DNA from 3 places in the Priestia sp. HNGD-A6 genome. Region 2 is predicted to be linked to each of the others. Evidence: riboswitches for the same ligand, from Rfam matches in the RefSeq annotation. Region 2 holds a riboswitch; each other region holds the start of a gene.
What was found. A riboswitch is a leader RNA that binds a small molecule or an ion and turns the genes downstream of it on or off. The one in region 2 is predicted to bind lysine.
Positions count from the first base shown of each region.

Region 1: linked by a shared signal. The riboswitch ahead of SCI76_RS16900 (aspartate kinase) and the one ahead of lysA (diaminopimelate decarboxylase) in region 2 are both predicted to bind lysine.
Region 3: linked by a shared signal. The riboswitch ahead of SCI76_RS01120 (amino acid permease) and the one ahead of lysA (diaminopimelate decarboxylase) in region 2 are both predicted to bind lysine.

Region 1 covers NZ_CP138621.1:3,311,526-3,318,809, forward strand. The annotation lists gene SCI76_RS16875 (enoyl-CoA hydratase) at 1-543, shown strand, start outside; gene SCI76_RS16880 (electron transfer flavoprotein subunit beta/FixA family protein) at 562-1,335, shown strand; gene SCI76_RS16885 (electron transfer flavoprotein subunit alpha/FixB family protein) at 1,369-2,349, shown strand; gene trxA (thioredoxin) at 2,758-3,072, shown strand; gene uvrC (excinuclease ABC subunit UvrC) at 3,296-5,062, shown strand; lysine riboswitch at 5,128-5,305, shown strand; gene SCI76_RS16900 (aspartate kinase) at 5,447-6,679, shown strand; gene SCI76_RS16905 (YslB family protein) at 6,731-7,258, opposite strand.
Region 2 covers NZ_CP138621.1:423,699-430,982, reverse strand. The annotation lists gene SCI76_RS02275 (hypothetical protein) at 1-78, opposite strand, end outside; gene SCI76_RS02270 (hypothetical protein) at 234-368, opposite strand; gene SCI76_RS02265 (dicarboxylate/amino acid:cation symporter) at 507-1,769, opposite strand; gene lysA (diaminopimelate decarboxylase) at 1,820-3,148, opposite strand; lysine riboswitch at 3,287-3,469, opposite strand; gene SCI76_RS02255 (CBO0543 family protein) at 3,536-4,048, opposite strand; gene SCI76_RS02250 (NAD(P)/FAD-dependent oxidoreductase) at 4,387-5,505, shown strand; gene SCI76_RS02245 (YckD family protein) at 5,579-5,893, shown strand; gene SCI76_RS02240 (PAS domain S-box protein) at 6,054-7,284, shown strand, end outside.
Region 3 covers NZ_CP138621.1:207,218-214,501, reverse strand. The annotation lists gene SCI76_RS01135 (ethanolamine ammonia-lyase subunit EutB) at 1-984, opposite strand, end outside; gene SCI76_RS01130 (ethanolamine ammonia-lyase reactivating factor EutA) at 1,011-2,429, opposite strand; gene thiT (energy-coupled thiamine transporter ThiT) at 2,586-3,194, opposite strand; TPP riboswitch at 3,227-3,327, opposite strand; lysine riboswitch at 3,502-3,686, shown strand; gene SCI76_RS01120 (amino acid permease) at 3,790-5,229, shown strand; gene SCI76_RS01115 (hypothetical protein) at 5,266-5,634, opposite strand; gene SCI76_RS01110 (GNAT family N-acetyltransferase) at 5,738-6,229, opposite strand; gene SCI76_RS01105 (cysteine hydrolase family protein) at 6,324-6,908, opposite strand; gene SCI76_RS01100 (cupin domain-containing protein) at 6,930-7,238, opposite strand; gene SCI76_RS01095 (YqcI/YcgG family protein) at 7,213-7,284, opposite strand, start outside.

The DNA of each region.
Region 1 (7,284 bases), 2.2 Mb from region 2:
AAACTTGCTGTTAACGGCCAAGAGCTCTTTGAGTATATTGAAAATTACCCAAAACCAGTTATTGCAGCTATTCATGGAGCTGCTTTAGGCGGAGGATTAGAGCTTGCTATGAGCTGCCATATCCGTTTGGTAACAGAAAATGCTAAGCTGGGCTTGCCTGAACTTCAGTTAGGAATTATACCAGGGTTTGGAGGAACTCAGCGATTGCCTCGTTATGTAGGGGTTCATAAGGCTTGTGAGATGATGCTGACAAGTGATCCAATATCGGGCAGCGAGGCAGTGGAGTTAGGATTGGCAAACGCAGCTTTTGAAGAAAGTCAGCTTATCAATGAAACATTTTTACTTGCTAGAAAAATTGCCAAAAAAAGCCCAATCTCTGTTAAAGCTACCTTGCAGCTGCTTCAACATGTAAAAACAGATGCTTATTACAGCGGCATCAAAAAAGAAGCACAGTTTTTTGGAAGCGTATTCAAAAGCCGTGATGCTCAAGAAGGCGTAGCCGCTTTTATTGAAAAGCGCCAGCCTAAATTTTTAGGAAAATAAGCTTAGGAGGGGAATTGAATGAATATTTATGTGTTAGTAAAAAGAACGTTCGATACAGAGGAGAAACTTTCACTAAAAAATGGTCAAATTGTTGAAGATGGAGCTGAATTTATTATTAATCCTTACGATGAGTATGCAGTTGAAGAGGCTATTCAGCTAAAGGAAAAGCATGGCGGAGAGATTACGGTCGTGAGTGTAGGAGGGGAAGAATCAGAAAAAGAACTCCGAACAGCTTTGGCTATGGGAGCAGATAAAGCGGTTTTAATCAATACGGAAGATGACATAGAAGATGGCGATCAGTACACGACTTCTAGGCTGCTGGCACAGTACTTAAAAGAGCAATCTCCTGATTTAATCTTAGCAGGAAACGTAGCGATTGACGGAGGTTCAGGCCAGGTGGGACCGCGCGTAGCAGAACAGTTAGAAATCCCATATATTACAACGATTACAAAGCTGGATATTGAAGGTGAAAAAGTGACGGTTGTACGCGATGTGGAAGGAGATTCGGAAGTTATTGAAACGTCGCTTCCTCTTTTAGTAACAGCTCAGCAGGGACTTAATGAGCCTCGCTATCCATCTCTTCCAGGGATTATGAAAGCGAAGAAGAAACCGTTGGTTGAAGTGGAATTAGACGATTTAGATTTAGATGAAGATGATGTAGAAGCAAAAACAAAGACAATTGAAATTTATTTACCTCCGAAAAAAGACGCGGGGCGCGTATTACAAGGAGATATAAAAGATCAAGTAACAGAGCTGGTCAATTTACTGCATAAGGAAGCAAAAGTCATTTAATAAGTCAAAAGTCAAAACAATGGGGGTATTGTAATGGGACGCAAAGTGTTAGTTCTTGGAGAAGCACGTGATGGGGGATTACGAAACGTATCGTTTGAAGCGATTTCCGCAGCGTCTACTGTAGCTGACGGGGGAGAAATTATTGCAGCGTTAGTAGGAAAGGACGTAAAATCTTTAAGTGAAGAACTTATTGCATACGGAGCAGATAAAGTTGTTGTGACGGAGCACGAAGATTTAGCTGCTTACACATCGGATGGTTACGCTCAGGCATTATTAGCCATCATTGAAAGTGAACAGCCTGAAGCTATCGTATTTGGGCATACGGCTCTTGGCAAAGATCTAGCGCCAAAACTGGCAGCTCGCTTAGATAAAGGACTTATCTCGGATGTGACGGATGTAGAAGTGGGAGGGGATCAAGTAGTCTTCACTCGCCCAATTTATTCTGGTAAAGCATTTGAGAAGAAAATCATGACCGATGCTTTTACGTTTGTCACGATTCGTCCAAATAATATTTCACCGCTTGCAAAAGATGAGGGGCGTACAGGTGATGTAGAGGATTTAAATGTTGAAATCAAAAACCTGCGTACTGTTGTAAAAGAAGTCGTACGCAAAGCAACGCAAGGGGTTGATTTGTCCGAAGCAAAAGTCGTGATTGCAGGTGGTCGAGGTGTAAAAAGCACGGAAGGTTTTGGACCTCTCCAAGAACTAGCGGACGTGTTAAATGGAGCTGTTGGAGCGTCTCGCGGAGCGTGCGATGCAGATTACTGCGACTATTCTCTTCAAATCGGTCAGACGGGCAAAGTAGTCACACCAGATTTATACATTGCCTGCGGAATTTCAGGTGCTATTCAGCATTTGGCAGGTATGTCAAATTCAAAAATTATTGTTGCAATCAATAAAGATCCTGAAGCGAATATTTTTAAAGTAGCTGACTACGGAATCGTTGGAGATTTATTTGAAGTAGTGCCTCTGCTAACGGAAGAATTTAAAAAGCTGAAAGTACAGTCTGCGTAAGATTCTCGGACAAAAGTATTTGAGACGAAGTGAAGAACGAACCGTTGATCAAGATTTTTGATTAGTGGTTCGTTTTTTTGTTAGGGTAAAAGCAGGGTAGGTCTTTCTAGCAGGTGATTGGAGGGCAAGGTGAAGACTCCTGCTAGAAAAGCGAAGTCTTGCATGGAAATCAACTGCGGTGTCGCAAGCGGTTCAACCCATGTATACTATTTGTTCGTCTTTGGATTCATTTAGTCAGGTCTCAGCCTCATGGGAAACGAAATTTTCTACGCATATTTTTAGGCAAATTGTACAAACTAGAGCGGAGAATAAACAGTATAAATGTAAGCAAAAAGTTAGCAAACCTTATTTGAAGGTGATATACTGTGAGTAGAATTTGGATATTGCATATATTTAGGAGGAATTAAAATGGCTATTGCACATGCTACAGATAAAAACTTTACAGATGAAATTAAATCAGGCCTAGTGCTTGTTGACTTTTGGGCACCATGGTGTGGCCCTTGTAAAATGATTGCTCCAGTTCTTGAAGAAATTGATGGCGAACTTAACGATAAAGTTAAAATCGTAAAAGTAGACGTTGATGAAAATCAAGAAACAGCTGGAAAATTTGGTGTTATGAGTATCCCAACTTTAGTATTATTCAAAGATGGAGAGAAAGTTGATCAAGTAGTTGGTTTCCAACCAAAAGAAGCATTAACAGAATTAATTAATAAACACGCGTAAGTCAAAACCTAGCTCAGGCTAGGTTTTTTTCTTTTTCTCCACTTTTTCTCTTTTGGGAATACTTTTATTTAGCGAATATGCGTTCGTTTGTTTTATACTAGATGTAAGGAACATCGCCATAAATCCAGCTTATGTACATGTATTAAGACAGGAAAGAATGTAGGTTACGCTTCATAAGCGATTGTATAGATGGACAGAGTAAGAGAAGAGGAAGGAGAAAAGTATGAACGATTATTTAAAAGAAAAGCTGGCTATTTTACCGGATCAGCCCGGCTGTTACTTGATGAAAGATAAATATGGAACGGTCATTTACGTAGGAAAAGCAAAAGTATTAAAAAATCGAGTACGTTCCTACTTTACCGGATCTCATGACGGAAAGACGCTTCGACTTGTAAACGACATTGTTGACTTTGAATATATCGTCACATCTTCTAATTTAGAAGCGCTTATTTTAGAAATGAATTTAATTAAAAAGCATGACCCAAAATACAATATTATGCTTAAAGATGATAAGGGCTATCCGTTTATTAAGATTACAGCTGAAAAACAGCCCCGACTTGTTATTACAAGAAAAATAAAAAAAGATAAAGGGAAATACTTCGGTCCTTATCCTAATGTTCAAGCAGCAAATGAAACAAAGCGGCTTCTTGATCGCATTTATCCGTTAAGAAAGTGCTCCACTATGCCAGATAGGCCTTGTTTGTATTACCATATCGGGCAATGTCTAGCTCCTTGCGTAAAAGAGGTAAAAGAAGAGCAAAACAAACAAATTATTGAAAATATCACGCGGTTTTTAAATGGTGGATATGAGCATGTCAAAACAGAGTTAACTGAAAAAATGTTAAAAGCTTCAGAAGAACTTGACTTTGAACGGGCTAAAGAATACCGAGATCAAATTGCTCATATCGAAGCGACAATGGAAAAGCAAAAAGTAACGTTTAATGATTTTGTTAATCGAGATGTGTTTGGCTATTCTTACGATAAAGGCTGGATGTGTGTTCAAGTTTTCTTTATTCGCCAAGGGAAATTAATTGAGCGAGAAGTTTCTATGTTTCCTTTTTATAAAGAGCCAGAAGAAGATTTCTTAACTTTTATCGGTCAGTTTTATGCCAAAAATATTAAGCCAAAAGAAGTGATGGTTCCAGCAACGATTGATGCAGAGTTAGCTGAGAAGTTAGTAGAAGTAGAGGTTCAGCATCCAAAGCGAGGCAAAAAGAAAGAATTAGTAGAACTTGCGTGTAAAAATGCAAAGATTGCGCTCGGTGAAAAATTCTATTTAATTGAACGAGATGAAGAGCGTACAGTTGGCGCAGTTGAACGGTTAGGAGAGGAGCTTGGAATTGCCGCTCCTTATCGGATTGAAGCATTTGATAACTCAAATATTCAAGGAACAGACCCAGTTTCTGCGATGATTGTTTTTGTTGATGGGAAACCGGAAAAGAAAGAATATCGCAAATATAAAATTAAGACGGTAAAGGGACCAGATGATTACAGTTCCATGAGGGAAGTCGTTCGCAGACGGTATTCCAGAGCGTTAAAAGAAGGTCTTCCGCTTCCGGATTTAATTGTTGTAGATGGAGGCAAAGGGCATTTAGCTGCAGTACAGGACGTTCTCGAAAATGAATTGGGACTTTTAGTGCCTACAGCAGGTCTTGTCAAAGATGATAAGCACAGAACCTCCAATCTGATGATTGGTGAGCCTCCTCAAATCATACCGCTTGAACGCAATAGTCAAGAATTTTATTTGCTTCAGCGAATTCAAGATGAAGTTCACCGCTTTGCGATTACCTTCCACCGTCAAGTGCGCTCTAAGTCCGCTTTTCAGTCAGTTCTGGACGACATTCCGGGAGTGGGAGAAAAGCGTAAAAAAGCTTTGTTAAAGCATTTTGGTTCGGTGAAAAAATTGAAAGAAGCAACGATTGAAGATATTCGAAATTCAGGTGTTCCTCAGAACATTGCTGAAAAAATTTATGAAACATTACAAAAATAGTCTTGAAATAATAGAAAATATTTGATAAGCTATTAACTAATTTCATACGACACTTCATCAAATGAAGTGAAGATAGAGGTGCAAATTTAATCAGTACGCATCAGGAAGGGTATGAGCCCTTATGAACGATGCGGAAAGGGAAATTTGCCGAAGTGAACATTACCTCATAGTAATGATTGCTGGTTCTGCGTTGAATAAACGTAGGATTGTCAAGATGTAGATTCTTGGAGAGCTATCTCACGGCAGTGGACGGTTATGTTTTATAATTTTCGTTCGTTAAGCAATGAGAGCTCATCTCATTGCTTTTTTTATTGTCTGAGTAAAAAAATTTAGCTTCTCATCATCCTGCATATGCAAATTTATTGAAAAGGAATGAACAAAATTATGGCATTAATCGTTCAAAAATTTGGTGGAACATCTGTTGGTTCTGTTGAACGTATTCAACATGTAGCAAACCGTGTTATTCAAGAAGCAGAGCGCGGTAACCAAGTAGTAGTTGTTGTATCGGCAATGGGCAAAACCACAGATGCACTGGTGAAATTAGCAAGTGATATTACGGACAGTCCAAGTAAACGCGAAATGGATATGCTTCTTACAACTGGAGAACAAGTAACGATTTCCCTGTTAACAATGGCTCTTCAATTCAAAGGTCATGAAGCCACTTCGCTAACAGGTTGGCAAGCTGGTATCCAGACGGAAGCAGTTCACAGCAATGCACGAATCCAGCACATTGACACGACTCGTATTCAAAGCCAATTAGATAGAGGTCGAATCGTAGTAGTAGCTGGATTCCAAGGCTGTTCAGAAGATGGAAGCATTACAACATTAGGTCGAGGCGGCTCTGACACGACGGCAGTAGCTCTTGCCGCGGCACTAAAAGCTGCAAAATGTGATATTTATACAGACGTAACAGGAGTGTTTACGACGGATCCGCGCTACGTAGAAGATGCTCGTAAACTTCATTCTATTTCATATGACGAAATGTTAGAATTAGCCAATTTAGGAGCAGGGGTGCTGCATCCGCGCGCTGTTGAGTTTGCAAAAAATTATCAGGTACCGCTAGAAGTGCGTTCAAGCTTAGAAAACGAGAATGGAACGATTGTTGAGGAGGAAGTTTCAATGGAACAAAACTTAGTCGTAAGAGGAATTGCGTTTGAAGATAATATTTCACGGGTGACAATTGAAGGGTTAAACAACGAGTTACAAACTCTTTCTACTATTTTTACAGCATTAGCAAAAGAACAGTTAAATGTGGATATTATTATTCAAAACGTAACGGCTAATAATCGCCTCTCTATCTCATTTTCTATTAAAACTGTAGATGTAGAAGCTGCTCTTGCCGTCTTAAAAGAGTATAAATCTACCTTGGGGTATACGCGTATTGAACATGAAAGCAGTCTGGCTAAAGTATCGATTGTGGGATCTGGCATGATATCTAATCCAGGTGTTGCAGCCGAAATGTTTGAAGTGCTGGCAGGAGAGAAAATTGAAGTGAAGATGGTCAGCACGTCTGAAATTAAAGTATCTACAGTTGTACCGCATGCTGATATGGTAAAAGCTGTTGAGACGCTTCACGTAGCATTTGAATTAGAAGAGCAGCAGGCAGTGCAAGTATAAAGAAAAGAAAAAAGACGTGGTATCTCCACGTCTTTTATATATACGTATTTCTTACTTTTTATAACGCTCCGCACGGGTTTCGGTAGGTAAGATATCTTTTCGGTCCCACTGCACGGAAATCAGCACTTTTCCGTTCTTTTCTTTAGGTGTTAAGTAGGCTTCTGTTAGGCAGTTGTTTTGACGCTGAATCTGTTCAGCCACAAACCCTGACTCAAGATGAAATGAACAAGTTTCCTGCTGAAATCTTTTGCTGACCACATCACCTGATAACTCAAGCTCTAGTGAATATTTATCTTTTTTGGCAAGCGTCAGTGTTCCCCAGGAAGCTGCTTTAAAAAATGCGACGATTTCATCCATTGTATTTAATGGATATTTACGCGCAAGGTGTTTTCCTGCCCAGTATGAGATGGTATTCGTTTCGTCTCCAAGAAGCTCTGGAATTAACACGTCACGCAAAAGGCTGTATCCGAAATATGGAACGTGATCAAGAGCTCTCTCTGTTTCAGCTGCGGCATTAGGTTCTAATGTTTCCATCGTCCCTTCAAGTTCTTGCTGTGATTCTGTTTGTAAATTGCTCATGCTTTCCCCTCTTTCTTTACTACTAT
Region 2 (7,284 bases):
GGGCAAAAATGCAAAACTTATCAAAATAACTGAAAGCCCAAAGGCTGCAGCTGTAATCTCTATCCAAGAAAACACCATATCATTCCTCCTTTTACAAACCTATTAATAGAATATGTAAAAGTTTGAAAGGAGGTTGTACGATAGACCTATAAAGAGCGTCGTCATTAAGCTCTCTCAAAATAAAATGACGTCAAAGAACGCAGGGCCTGTGCCAAACGTTCTTTGACGTCATTTTATTTTCGCTCTTCAGCTTGATGCTCTTGTTTGTTTTGCTCAGTGAGACGTTTTTGATGAGCTTTTGTTTCTGCACTTACGTGATTCGCATCATTCGGTTGATTCTTCTTTGAACCTCCTGCAGCGTTACTCATTAGACGACACCTCCAGTCCGGTTATGAAACATACCTATAGAATGTGCGTATTTACAAACTTTATACACGGCTATCGATATTACTGCACACGAAAAAAGCAAAGGGAGAGTCACTAAGACTGTTCCCTTTGCTTTTTTACTAGGCAACTTTATCGGTGGTGATAATTTTGTTAATCCAGTCTTTTCCTTCTGTAAACCTTGTAACAAGCATCGCTGTTACTGTATTTCCCGTACTGTTTAAGAGCGTAGCAGGGGCGTCAATAATTGTGGAAATGACCGCAATGATGGGCAGAACTTCTGGCGAAAATCCGTAAATTGTAATGATTAACATTTCGCCAATCATACCGCCTCCAGGAATTGCTCCCATTACGGCTCCAACTAAAAAGGCTACGCCTAATATGCTCAAAATACTCGTAGCAGACGTCATATCTTTGCCGAACAAACTGAATAAGAAAACAATTTTTAGAATACCACCGATAACAGAACCATCTTTATGGGTGTTTGCTCCTAATGGAATCACTGTTTCAGCAATATCCAGCGGCACACCCATTTTCTTTGTTGCATCTAAATTGACTGGAATAGATGCAGCAGAAGAACACGTAGCAATAGCAGTGATAGAAGGAGCAGTTGCATTTTTCCAAAACAGCTTAATTCCTGCTTTACCGCCAGCAATCCATGCGTATAGCGTAAAGAAGCCAAAATAGTAAACGATTGCAATTAATAAATAAAGAATAAATGCTCTAGCATACCCTTGCAAGATCTTTGGTCCAAGTTCTCCTACTACAGTAGCAAAATAGCACCCTAAACCAATTGGAGCATAGTACATGACAATTTTAACGACTTTCATCGATACTTCTTGACCCGAAGTCAGAAATTTCGCCATAGGCTGTCCTTTTTCACCAGCCATCGTGGTAGCAATACCGAAGATAACGGCAAAGACAATTAATTGTAAAATATGCTCTTTCGAAAATAACTGAACAAAATCAGGTACAGTAAATGTACTAACAAGCTGATTTAAAAGCGTCATTTTTTCAGCTGTATTTTCACTGTCACCCATTAATTCTTTAATGGCAGAAGTATCTACGTTGTGCAGCGGATTGTAAAGTGATGCGCCTAAAAAGCCTAGAACGGCTGAAACAGCAGCAGTGGCGACAAACACAACGGCGATACCTAGCATAATTTTACCAAGACGTTTCATTTCGTTCATGTTTGCGATCGCCGAAGCCACACTAAAAAAGACAAGGGGAACGATAATCATGAACATTAAATTAAGAAACAAATCACCAAAGGGCTTTACGACTGCCACATCGGGCCCGATAGCATATCCTGCTATCCCGCCAATTAAAATAGCGAGAAGCAGAATAAGCGATGATCTGTACGTTTTAAATACACTTAAAACCATATAGATTTCCTCCAAACAACAATAGCTTCTTTACTACGCAAGAACAGCTATCATTTGCTCATTGCATACGTAGTAACGACTGGCTTTACATCTTTACGCACCAAATCTTCGTATGTTTCTCGCTCTACAGCAAGACGAGCTTCTCCATTTTTCACAAATACAACAGCAGGGCGCGGAATACGGTTGTAATTGCTAGCCATTGAATAGTTGTAGGCACCTGTAGAGGATACTGCTAGTAAATCTCCTTGATTAACGCGCGGTAAATCGATATCCCAAATAAGCATATCTCCTGATTCACAGCATTTCCCCGCAATTGATACTGTTTCATCTTTTTTATCCGTCACTCTATTAGCCAAGACAGCTTCATGTTTTGCATCGTAAAGAGCAGGACGGATATTATCGGTCATACCGCCATCAATTCCTACGTATTTGCGTACACCTGGAATCTCCTTCGTTGAGCCGATTGTATAAAGCGTTGTACCTGCTTCTCCTACGATGCTTCTTCCAGGCTCAATCCAGACTTCCGGAAGGGTATAATTCTGTTCAGTTAACGTGCGGCTTAGCTTTTCTGTCAGTGCATCTACATAATACTCAACTGGAAGTGGAGAGTCGCTTTCGGTATAACGAATACCAAAACCACCACCTACGTTTAAAACTTTTACTTCAAATTCCATTTTATCACGAATACTGAATAAGAAATCAGTTAAAATATCAATGGCGCGAGAAAAACCATCTACTTCAAAAATTTGCGAACCAATATGACAATGAATGCCTAAAAGATCGTAGTAAGGCTTTTCTAATGCAGAACTTACCGCTTTCATAGCCTGGTCATTGGAAAGACCAAATCCAAACTTGGAGTCTTCCTGTCCGGTCATAATATACTCATGTGTGTGGGCTTCAATCCCTGGAGTAACACGCAGAAGAATAGATGCTTTCTGTTTGCGCTCAGCTGCTAAGGCATGTAAAACTTCAAGTTCGGTAAAGTTATCCACAACAAAACAGCCAATATTCGCATCAAGAGCCATTTCAATTTCTTCAATCGTTTTGTTATTTCCATGAAAATGAATGCGTTCAGCTGGATATCCCGCTTCAAGAGCTGTAAATAATTCGCCTCCTGAGACCACATCTAATGACATATCAAGCTTCGTTAAAAGGCTAGCCATTTCCATACAAAGAAACGCTTTCCCTGCATATGCGATTTGATATGAAAATCCGCTTCTTTGAAAGGCTGAATGGAAGGCCTTGCATTTCGTCTCAATTAATTCTTGATCGTAGATGTATAGGGGAGTGCCGTATTGTTTTTTCAGTTCGACCGTATCGCACTGCCCAATTTCTAAATGATTGCTGCTGTTAATTTTACTCGTTCCATGTAAGTACATAATCCGTATCCCTCCATTTAAATCATTCAACTATAACTTTGATGGTCAGTAGAAAAACACAAAAAAGACCCGTGAAGTGATGTTCACGCGTCTTGGTTTCATAATAATAAAGTATTATTACATTCTAGGCATCAACATCTCTTCAATAGCTCTCCACAAACCAAGTGGTTTGTGACAGCTCAGCATTTATTCAATACTGAACCAGTATATGAACACAATGGATGTTTATATACTTCGGCACGAAATCCCTTTTACTTATCTTCACAGACTCCATTAGTCTCCAATAAGTGACTCTTGATTTCATGCACCTCTATTCTCAGAGAGGAAAATTATATTTAAATGTAACTCCTATTATATTTCCTTTTCCTCCGTCTAGTCAATGAAAAGTTAAGGCATAGGAATATTAAAGAAGATAAATAAAAAAGCTATGAAGCTTCCAGATAGAATCCAAGCAGCCAGCGCTGTCTTCTGATGAATGACTAAAAGTGAGAACGTGACAATATTGAAGAGAAAAGAACATAGCAGCGACCATCCATAATGATGAGTGATACTGTGATTAACATAAGCAATGAACTCAATCACAGTAAATAAAAGCGCCCACAAAAGAATCCACCACAGCCGGCCGCTTACATGCAGCGGCAGCCTTCCTAAAAAAACCGGTATAACAAACGGATAAATAATTAAGGTTATTCCAAGAGAAACCATTAGGTGATCGGGTAGAAAAAGATGATCAATACCAACAGGGTGAAATACCCATACGCGGTGATGAAACAGCAGCACTTCATAAAGCAAATTCCCCGTGACCCAAAACAGCAAAGTAGGGTAGTATTCTTGATACCTTCGCCACTTGCCAAATAGTAAACCAAGAATGATAAAAAATAATACAAATGAAGATTGCATACGCTCTCCTTAAAATAATGGTTATTTCTTTTTATTTACATATTATAGTGGTTTTATTCTTTCATTTTTTTATTCAGCACCTATAATAGAAAAGCCGTAAGCCACAGCGTTAAAGACGTATTACCACTATTTACGGCTTTCTTCACCCTGTTATAATCTTGGTAAAAGAACTTCTACCGCTTTTGTTTACGAGACGAAAGGAGCTATATGTCAAAGTCAGCAAGGCTTAAAAATAAGCTTAAAATAGCTTCGCCTAGTATGTGACTTCTTTTTTTGCTATGCTAAAATTGCATACATATAGCATGAGAATACTAGAAGAAAGAAAAGGGTGTTTTGGTATGAAAACATACATCGTAGTTGGAGCTGGGGTACTTGGAGCTTCTACGGCATATCATTTAGCAAAAGCAGGAGCAGATGTGACATTGATAGATCGCAAGGATGCTGGTCAAGCTACTGATGCAGCAGCAGGAATTGTTTGTCCGTGGCTTTCGCAGCGTCGAAATAAAGCATGGTACCGATTAGCAAAAGGCGGCGCCAAGTACTATCAAACATTAATTCAGCAATTAGAAGAAGATGGAGAAACGGATACGGGATATAAGCGAGTAGGAGCAATTAGTTTACACACTGATGAACAAAAGCTTAAAAAAATGGAGGAACGAGCATATAAGCGTCGGGAAGAAGCCCCCGAAATAGGCGAGATTACACGTTTATCCGCTAAAGAAACACAGGCTTTGTTTCCGGCTCTTTCGGAAGAATACAGTTCAGTTCATATTAGTGGAGCCGCTCGCGTTAACGGAAGAGCTCTTCGAAACGCACTTGTGAATGCAGCGAAGAAAAACGGTGCAAAAATAATAGAAGGAAACGCAGAACTACTTTATGAAAATAATCAAGTAACGGGCGTTGCCGTAAATGGACAAACCCTTCTAGCAAGTACAACAATCGTGACAGCAGGAGCGTGGGCAAATCAATTACTAGAGCCTCTTGGAGTGAAATTTTTAGCAAGCTTTCAAAAAGCGCAAATTGTCCACTTGCATCTTCCTGATTTAGATACAAAAGACTGGCCCGTTGTAATGCCTCCAAGCGACCAATATATTCTTTCGTTTGAACAAGGTCAAATTGTCATGGGAGCAACACATGAAAACGACACGGGTTATGACTTGAGGGTAACGGCTGGGGGGCTTCATGAAATTTTTTCAAAGGCCTTATCAATTGCTCCTGGCTTAACAGAAAGCACAGTCTTAGAAACAAGGGTAGGGTTTCGACCATTTACTCCAGGCTTCTTGCCAGTCATTGGGGCTCTTCCAGCTTACGAAGGAATACTAGTAGCGAATGGTCTCGGAGCTTCAGGCTTAACGTCGGGCCCTTATCTTGGTTCAGAGCTTGCTAAATTAGCACTTGAAATGGAAATGGAAATTGATCTTAGCGATTATGATGTAAGAGGAGCTATTGAGTCCTAAGCAAATAGAATGAATGAAAACAAATAGAAGTTCGCAAACTATAACTACTATATGATGAAAGGAAGTAGATTGTTTGCGAAAGATTATGATAAGTGCAGCAGCAGCTTTTTTATTTATGAGCGCGACACCTGTATTAGCGGAAAACAATCCTCAGCCAGAAACAAAAGACGTGCAGCTGACGTCTCAGCAAAAGCAGGAATTATCCGTTCTGTACAAAGAAATGTTCGAAAAAAAGAAAGAAATACTTTCAAAATATGTGGAGTACGGCGTGCTAAGCAAAACGGAGAGTCAAAACATTTCTTCACATATGGAGAATCGCTATCAGCATATGGAGCAAAATGGTTTTGTCCCGAAGCGTCACTGTCATAAAATGCATCATTCAAAGTAATTCCTATTCACATAAAAAAGCGCCTATACAGGCGCTTTTTTATGTGAATGAATGGAAAATATCCGCTTCTTTATCTAGTAAATTTTAAACACCTCATGTAAAATTAAGAGAATGAGAACGAGTAGGAAAGATGCTAGTGAGGGGTAGGTAAATATGAACGATGAACGAAAATAAAAAAATAGTCCGATTACATGCAGAAAATCATTCAGCTGAGGCTCTAGGAATCATATTTGCTTACAAACAAAAAGGTGACCATCTTGTTTACAGTATGTATCAAGGAGAAAGCGTTTCTGAGCAAAAAATACCTCTAGAAGAATGGGTCTCGTATGAGCATTTTTTTGAAGCGCTAAATAAAAAGAAAAAGCTTATGTACGAGCTTCAAATAAATGATAAACGCTATGTAGTAAACTTAACCCCTTTATCTTACACAGAAAAACCTGAAGTTATGGGACATTGCGTGAATATAACTAGTTATCAGGAGAAAAAAGAACAGATTCAGCCTTTTATTTATCATAACGCAGATGCTGTTGCTATCGTTGACTTAGAGGGTAAAACGCTTCAAGTGAACCCTGCGTTTGAGAATACATTTGGCTGGACGTTTGAAGAACTTCATCAAAAGCCTCTTCCGATTATACCTTCGCTTTTAAAGGAGCCCGTGTGCGAACTTCATAAGACTATTCAATCAGGGGAATCGAAAACGGAATTTGAGACGGTCAGACAGCATAAAGACGGGCATTTAATTAATGTAAGCGTCACACTATTTCGCGTTGAAAATATGAATGATTGGCCGTTATGCATTGCGTTTGTCTATCGAGATATAACATCGCGCAAGCAGGATGAGACGGCTTTAAAAGAAAGCGAACAGCGCTACCGAAGTTTGATTGAGTTATCCCCGGAAGCGATTATCGTTCATAGTGAAGGTAAAATTGATTATATCAACCCTGCAGGAGCTAAAGCATTAGGATACAAGAATCCTCAAGATGTATTAGGAGCTTGTGTTTATCAGTTTGTTCACCCTGATTACTATGATGTTGTAAAACAGCGAATTTATCGAATGAAAACAGAAAATAAATCTGTGGATCTGCAGGAAGAAAAGTTTATTCATAAAGACGGTCATACGATTGATGCCGAAACCATTGCCTTTCCTATTCCCTATATGGGAAAGCAGGCCATTCAAGTTTTGTTTCGTGATATTACAGAACGTAAAAAAACTGAAAAATTGCTGCGTGAATCCGCTCAGCTTTCCTTAGTCGGACAGTTAGCAGCGGGTATCGCTCACGAAATCAGAAACCCTCTAACAGCGGTAAAAGGATTTATGCAGTTATTAGAAGAAACGAGCGGTCAGCCTTACTATGTAGAAATGATAAATCATGAGTTAGATAGAATCGAAT
Region 3 (7,284 bases), 220 kb from region 2:
TCCAACAACCGTGTTAACTAAGAAAGGCTTGTAGTGGCGAGCTAAGCCGTAGCATCTAGCTTCGAGCGTTACTTGATCAATATTATAGTGGGCTTCTGCTGACAATTCAGAACCTTGTCCTGTTTCAAAATACCAGCGGTTCGGACCTTTTGCTGTCCCTTTTTCATGAATTAACGCTGTCGCTTCATCGAGCATAGACAGTGAAATCCCAAATGAATCATTACCGGCTTCTGTGCCTGCTAAACTTTGGAAAATCAAGTCAGCAGCTGCTCCTTTTTCGATTGCTCTCATTTGGCTCGTCACATGTGATAATACACAGTTTTGAGTAGGAATTGACCATTCGTTGATTATATTTTTTGTTTCATTTAAAAGCGCGTAGATATTATCCGTTGTATCAATAACAGGGTTAATTCCGATAACCGCATCTCCAATTCCATAGCTTAACGCTTCGTAGAGAGATGCTCTCATTCCTTTTAAGTTATCTGAAGGATGATTAGGCTGGGCTCTTGAAGCCAATACGCCTTTTTGACCGATAGTCGTTTGACAAGTAGTTTGCACTTCTATCTTGGCAGCTCCTTGAATTAAATCTAAATTGGACATAATTTTGGTAGCTGCCGCAATCATTTCGCTGTTTAATCCCTTGCTAAGCGCAAGAAGCTCTTCTCCGGTATGCTCATCAGATAAGATGTATTCTCTTAACTCCCCTACTGTCCAATTTTTAATAATGTCGTAAACCGATGAATCAATCTGACTTTCGATTAATGCCGAGACGTTGTCTTCATCTGCGCTTAGCAGCGGGTAATTTCGAATATCAGCAAGTGTGATATCAGCTAGCACTTGTTTGGCTGCCATTCGTTCTTTCATTGACTCAGCGCTAACTCCTGCGAGCTGATCTCCAGAACGTTCTTCGTTTGCTTTGGCCATAATTTCTTTCAAGCTATAAAATGAAAATGTTTCTCCTAACAACCGGGTAGTTTTAAACATCGTTTCCTCCTTGTATGTTCAGTTGATTATGATGAAAAAGCGAGTGTTTTAATCGAAACAGAGATTGCCTCTCCAGCTACGGGTAACCCTAGATCGATATAATCTCCGTGGGTAAAGTCAATTTGATCTAAACAAATAATTTCTAATTCGTTCTCCTGTTTGGCTAGTGCTTGTCCTAAAGCTTTAGCAATATCCTGCTCGCATAAAACAACGAGGCACTTAGCTCCTTTAAAACAAGCACCAAATTCAGCGCTTATTACTTTTGCTAATTCTTGCAGCATTCTATAGCTGCAGTAAGGGAAATGAGATAAAGCAATAGCAACGGGAGGATCTTCTGCGCTGAAAACAGTTGAAGCCTGCATACATGCCGTTCGAGCTCTTTCTTGAAACAGCTGCGGATTCCACTCCTCCTCTTGCTGTACGGGTATCTCTATAATCGGAATATTTTTTAGCGGCAGCCGCTTTGATTCAATGTATACGGTTGATCCACTAACTTCTGTATTTTGCATACCAGCTCCAATGACAGTGGCTCGCGTTGTTTCAGCGGCTTGAGATACCTGTATGGCTTGAAACTGATAAGCTAGCAGCGGACCAATGTCTCCGTGTATGGCCACTTCCTTCACTGTTTTTGGTTTCTCCTTCTCTATCATGGCTCCTACTCCTCCCGAGACCATGATTGTCTCTGGCCGAGTAGAAGATCTTGTATGAGGGGAAACGAGCAGCAAAGAGGTTTGCTTCAGTGCGCTCACATAATCCACGGTTTCTTTAGCTAGCAATTTGCAAATAGACGAGAGTTTTTCAAATGTTGCTTTTTCGCCTTCTTGAAGCATCAGAGAATTATTTTTTAAAAATTCAGTTAAATAAGACGAAACGTAGGTAACAATACCATCTTCGTTTAGCCGAATTAATCTTCCGCCTACATGCAGGGTAAACGTTTCAATCACTTTTCCATTTTGACATAAGGCGATGTTAGCAGTGCCTCCACCTACATCAATGTTGGCAATCACTTTATTGGTTTCAGCAGAATGTTCGATTGCTCCCGATCCTTTTGCCGCTAACATTCCTTCTAAGTCAGCACCAGCTGTTGCAACAACAAAATTCCCAGCGTGTTCAGCTAGATAGTGAACGATACTCTCTGCATTTTGCTTCCGAGCCGTTTCTCCTGTGATGATCACAGCACCCGCCTCCACCTGATCTAAGGAGATTCCTGCTTTTTTGTACTCTTTTTCTAGTAATAGCGTTAACCTCCGAACATCGATTTCAACCTCGTTTACCATAGGTGTTGTATAGATGGAACTTGCATACGTTACGCGACGATCAATAATTTGACAGCCTGGCAGCGTAAACTGATTTTGTTGATTTGCTATTAACAGTTTGCTTACAATCAGTTTTGTTGTGCTTGTTCCAATATCTAAACCTATGCTCGTGATCCATTTCTGTAGCATACGATCAACCCTTTATCTCGTTTGAATATGTTGACTATCATAAAACAGTTTTTTGAATATTTCACTAACTATGTTATCAAACCTGACACACTTTTGTGTAAACAAAGGTGACAAATAAGAAAAAAGACTAAATCTTGGCAGATTTAGTCTTTTTTCTTATGATGAGTGTGATTTAGTTACAATCATTCTTGATGCCGATGGAATTAACAATGAAAGAATGACTAAGCAGGCTATTAGTGACCCTACCATTGAAATACCGTTCATTGAAAAAGAATACCACAGAGCGGACATACCCTTTGGTGCGTACGATCCCCAGAAAATAATACCAGCAATAAAGTGCCAGAAATAACGTGCGAAGCTGCCGATAATAAGGGATAAAACAATTAAAACAAAAGCTTTTGATCTGTTATTGGTAGCTAAATTTGTTTTAATAGATTGTGAAAAAATACCTCCAAAACCTATAAAAGCAAAAGCTACAATATATTCAATAAATGTTTGTAGCGCTGTTAAAATATAAGCTGTTCCTGTCGCTAACTGCAAAAGCCCCCATAATAGACCGGATAGAGCCCCGCCTTTTACTCCCCAGCGAAAGCACATAATAAAAATGGGCACCATGGAGAACGAAATGCTCACAGCCGTCGCAATTTTAATTGAAGGCAAAAGGTCAAGTAGAAGTGCCAATGCTGCAAAAATAGCTATTTCAATTTTAGCCTGTAAAGGTAATGCTTTATTCACGTTTCTCACTCCTGTTTTTGAATCATTCATATCAAACGGTTTACACAGGAGTAAGCAAATATATGCTACTATTCCCACATTCCTACGCTAGCGTTAACTAACAGGTTCAAAGGGTCTGAACATTTCGTTCACTCTCAGCACGGCGGCTCCCCCTGTGGTACGTTTGGATATTTATGTAGTATAAAGACAATGTTTATTATACCATACGTAACAAAATAGATTCGAGAGATTTCAAAGATGTTTCTATTTTCTGAATCTATTTTTTATAATGACAATCGTTTTAGTATTTGTTATACTTCTTTTATGTCAATTGAATATAAAAAACCCTCATCCTAATCGATGAGGTAGAGGTCGCAGTTTTTAATAGTAAAGTAACGGAAATGCAGAGAACATTGAGGATGTTGCTTGAAAGGAAAAATTGCCGAAGTTTAAATCACTTCTCGGTTGATTTAAGCTGGGGCTGTCTCCGAACAGGAACAGAACTGTCACATCATGCGAGTGATGTGAAGAGCTATCTTCACGGAAGGTTGACGCGGTTTTCAGATTTAAAAGCGCGCACATATACTGCGGGCTTTTTTTATGTTATCCCCGTCTCTTTCCGTACATTCGAAAGGAGTATTTATCTATGCAAGAGCAGCAAGAATTAAAACGTGGGTTGAAATCTCGCCACTTAACGATGATTTCATTAGGAGGAGCCATCGGAACCGGCTTATTCCTAGCAAGTGGTGGAGCAATTCACACAGCAGGACCTGGGGGAGCGCTTTTAGCTTACGCTATTATTGGCGTAATGGTTTACTTTTTGATGACCAGCCTAGCAGAGCTAGCAGCTTATATGCCTGAAGCTGGTTCATTTAGTACGTATGCGTCTCGTTTTGTAGATCCATCCTTTGGTTTCGCTCTCGGCTGGAACTACTGGTATAACTGGGCTATTACGATTGCAGCTGAATTATCCGCTGGAGCCCTTATTATGAAATTTTGGTTCCCGAACTCTTCTTCTATTTTATGGAGTGCCCTGTTTTTATTAATTATGTTTGGGCTTAACTACCTTTCTGTAAAAGGATTTGGTGAATCTGAATTTTGGTTTTCGTTAATTAAAGTAGTAACGGTTATTATCTTTTTAGTTATTGGTATTATGATGATTTTTGGTATCTTTAACAATGAAGCACCAGGTTTTAAAAACTTCACGCTTGGTGATGGACCGATTCACGGTGGATTCTTCACTGTACTAGGTATCTTTATGGCAGCTGGTTTTTCATTCCAAGGAACAGAGTTGCTTGGAGTCGCAGCTGGAGAAAGTGAAGATCCGGAAAAAACGGTTCCTCGCGCAGTTAAACAAGTCTTCTGGCGCATCTTGTTATTTTATATTTTAGCTATTTTTGTTATTGGGATGCTTATTCCATACACAGCGAATTCATTAGCAAGTGATGACGTGCGAGTAAGTCCGTTTACTTTAATATTCGAACGAGCAGGTCTGGCGTTTGCAGCATCAGCGATTAATGCCGTTATTTTAACAGCTGTTTTATCTGCTGGTAACTCAGGCATGTATGCTTCTACGCGTATGCTGTGGAACTTAGCCAAAGATGGAAAAGCACCAAGGTTCTTAGCAAAAGTGAATAAACGAGGCGTTCCAGTTAATGCCTTAATCGCAACGGCACTTGTCGGTACACTTGCATTTGGTGCTTCATTTTTTGGAGACGGTGCGGTATATACGTGGTTACTTAACGCTTCTGGTATGTCTGGTTTTATTGCTTGGTTAGGAATTGCGATCAGCCACTATCGTTTTAGAAGAGCATTTGTTGCTCAAGGTCATGATTTGAGTGAACTTCCATATCATGCAAAACTTTTCCCATTTGGCCCTATCTTTGCCTTTATTTTATGTGCCGTTGTTATTTTAGGCCAAAACTATTCGGCGTTTATGGGTGACTCGATTGACTGGTACGGTGTACTTGTTTCTTATATCGGACTTCCTTTATTCTTAATTGTTTGGTTAGGATACAAATGGACGAAAAAGTCGAAGCTTATCCCGTTAAAAGAATGTCAAGTAATAGTGAAAAAATACGAATAAAAAAAGCTCTCTATTCAAAAGAATAGAGAGCTTTTTTTATATGAGCTGATCGGCAAAATGAAGAGATATATAAGCGGGTTGGTTTTTCATAACAAGCATATAACCTTTGAGGGGACGGTTATAGTAATCAGCAGCTTCGATATAATAAATACGCTGAATTAACCTGCTTAAATGAGTTGCAAAAGATGGAAGTTGGTGATTAGGAATGGTTTGGATGTAGTCTATGATTTCTTGTTTAGTTTGAAGGCCTGAACGGGTACATTCTAACAGATGAAAAAGCGGATCTGCTGCTATAGTAGATAGTTCAGAATTGTGTTTGATTCTATTCAGCTGGATATGCAGTTCTTTTTGAGACCATTTTTTCGGCACAGCTCTTAGATGTTGATATTGAAAATGTGTACTCATGATAGCTAACACCTTTCGTATTAAAATAATAAAACAACTTATTATTTTAATAACCTTTACACATGAAACTAAAACGTTACAATGTGTAAAGGTGTCATACATCTTATAAAATAAGCTGATAAAAAAGTACATCTTGCCACTGATCAAATTTCCAGCCCACTTCTTTAAACTCTCCGCAAAATGTAAAATTAAATTGCTCATGCATTTTGATACTGATATCATTCCCTTTTGTAATTCCTGAAATGACAACGTGATGGTCGAGCTCTTTAGCTAATTCCAAAATGCGCTTCATAAGCTGTTTCCCAATACCATGCCCTTGTTGATTTTTATCAATATAAATCGATAGCTCTACTGTTTGAATGTACGCTTCTTTATCTCGATACGAGGAAAGCGAAGCATAGCCCGCTACTACTCCATCTTTTTCCGCGACAATAAGTGGAAAAAGTTCATTGCTAATATGATTATTAAACCAGCCCCTTCTTTGTTCTACTGTTACAGGCGTTAAGTCAAAAGTAGCAGCACTTGTTTGAACGGACTGATTATAAATTTCAACAAGCATAGGTAAATCTTCTTCTTTAGCATAACGAATGATCATATGTACAAACTCCTTATAGTATAGAATTATCTTTATTTTACTTCTTTTAAGAAACATAATCTACATAAAAAACCGATGTGCGTATGCACATCGGTTATTGGTTTTGGGCATATTGAAAGGTTTGAAGGACTTGAAGAGTCTCTTTTGTAGAAACGACCGTTGCAAACTCTCCGTGCAAGGAAGACAGTGCGAATGTATGTACATCTTCTGCAAGAAGTCTGGTTTTTCCATCGTAGGACATACAATCAAAACAGGCCGTTGCATCGTTCACAACATACGTCCTATACCCTAGATTTCCAGCCATGCGCGCAGTCGTAGAGACGCAGTGATTAGTAGTTAGTCCTATTAAGATAAGCGTATCATAGCCATTTGCTTTTAAATAGCTATCTAGCTCTGTTCCAATGAAGCAGCTGTTCACGTGCTTGCGAATTAAGTATTCGTCTTCTTGTGGACCAAATCCTTCTTTGAACTGAAACCCCTTTGAACTTGGATGTAAAGGAGAGTCTGGATTTTCTGATGCATGCTGCACGTGAATGACAGGATAGTCTTGGCGCCTCCATGCTTGCAGTAGCGTCAGCATATTCTTTTCTGCATCTAAATTGTTTCTTTCTCCCCACTGGGGTGAATAAAACCCTTCTTGTACATCGATAAGTAGCAACACTGGCCGGGAACGTAGCATAAGCATCATCTTCTTTCGTCTTTATTTTAAAATGGAAATAACGTATGTGCATCCATCAGGACCGGCTTTTGAAGAATGAACCGTTTGTTTCGGTAAATGTATCCGATCTCCGGCCTGACATAGAACCGTATCACGTTCAACTGTAAAGTAAATAGATCCTTCAAGGATATGAAGAATTTCATCAGTTGGATGCGTATGAGACGGATGTGTTTGAAAAGCAATATCGTGCTGTACTTCAACGTATCCAGTATACGCCGGAAGCAGCTCTTTAATTACTTCTTCAAACTTTCCGCCAACTCCTTTTTTAATAGAGGCTTTTTTTACGTCCATGCTGCTCACTCCTTTTTAATTTAAATGGACACTGTCCGGTAGTATG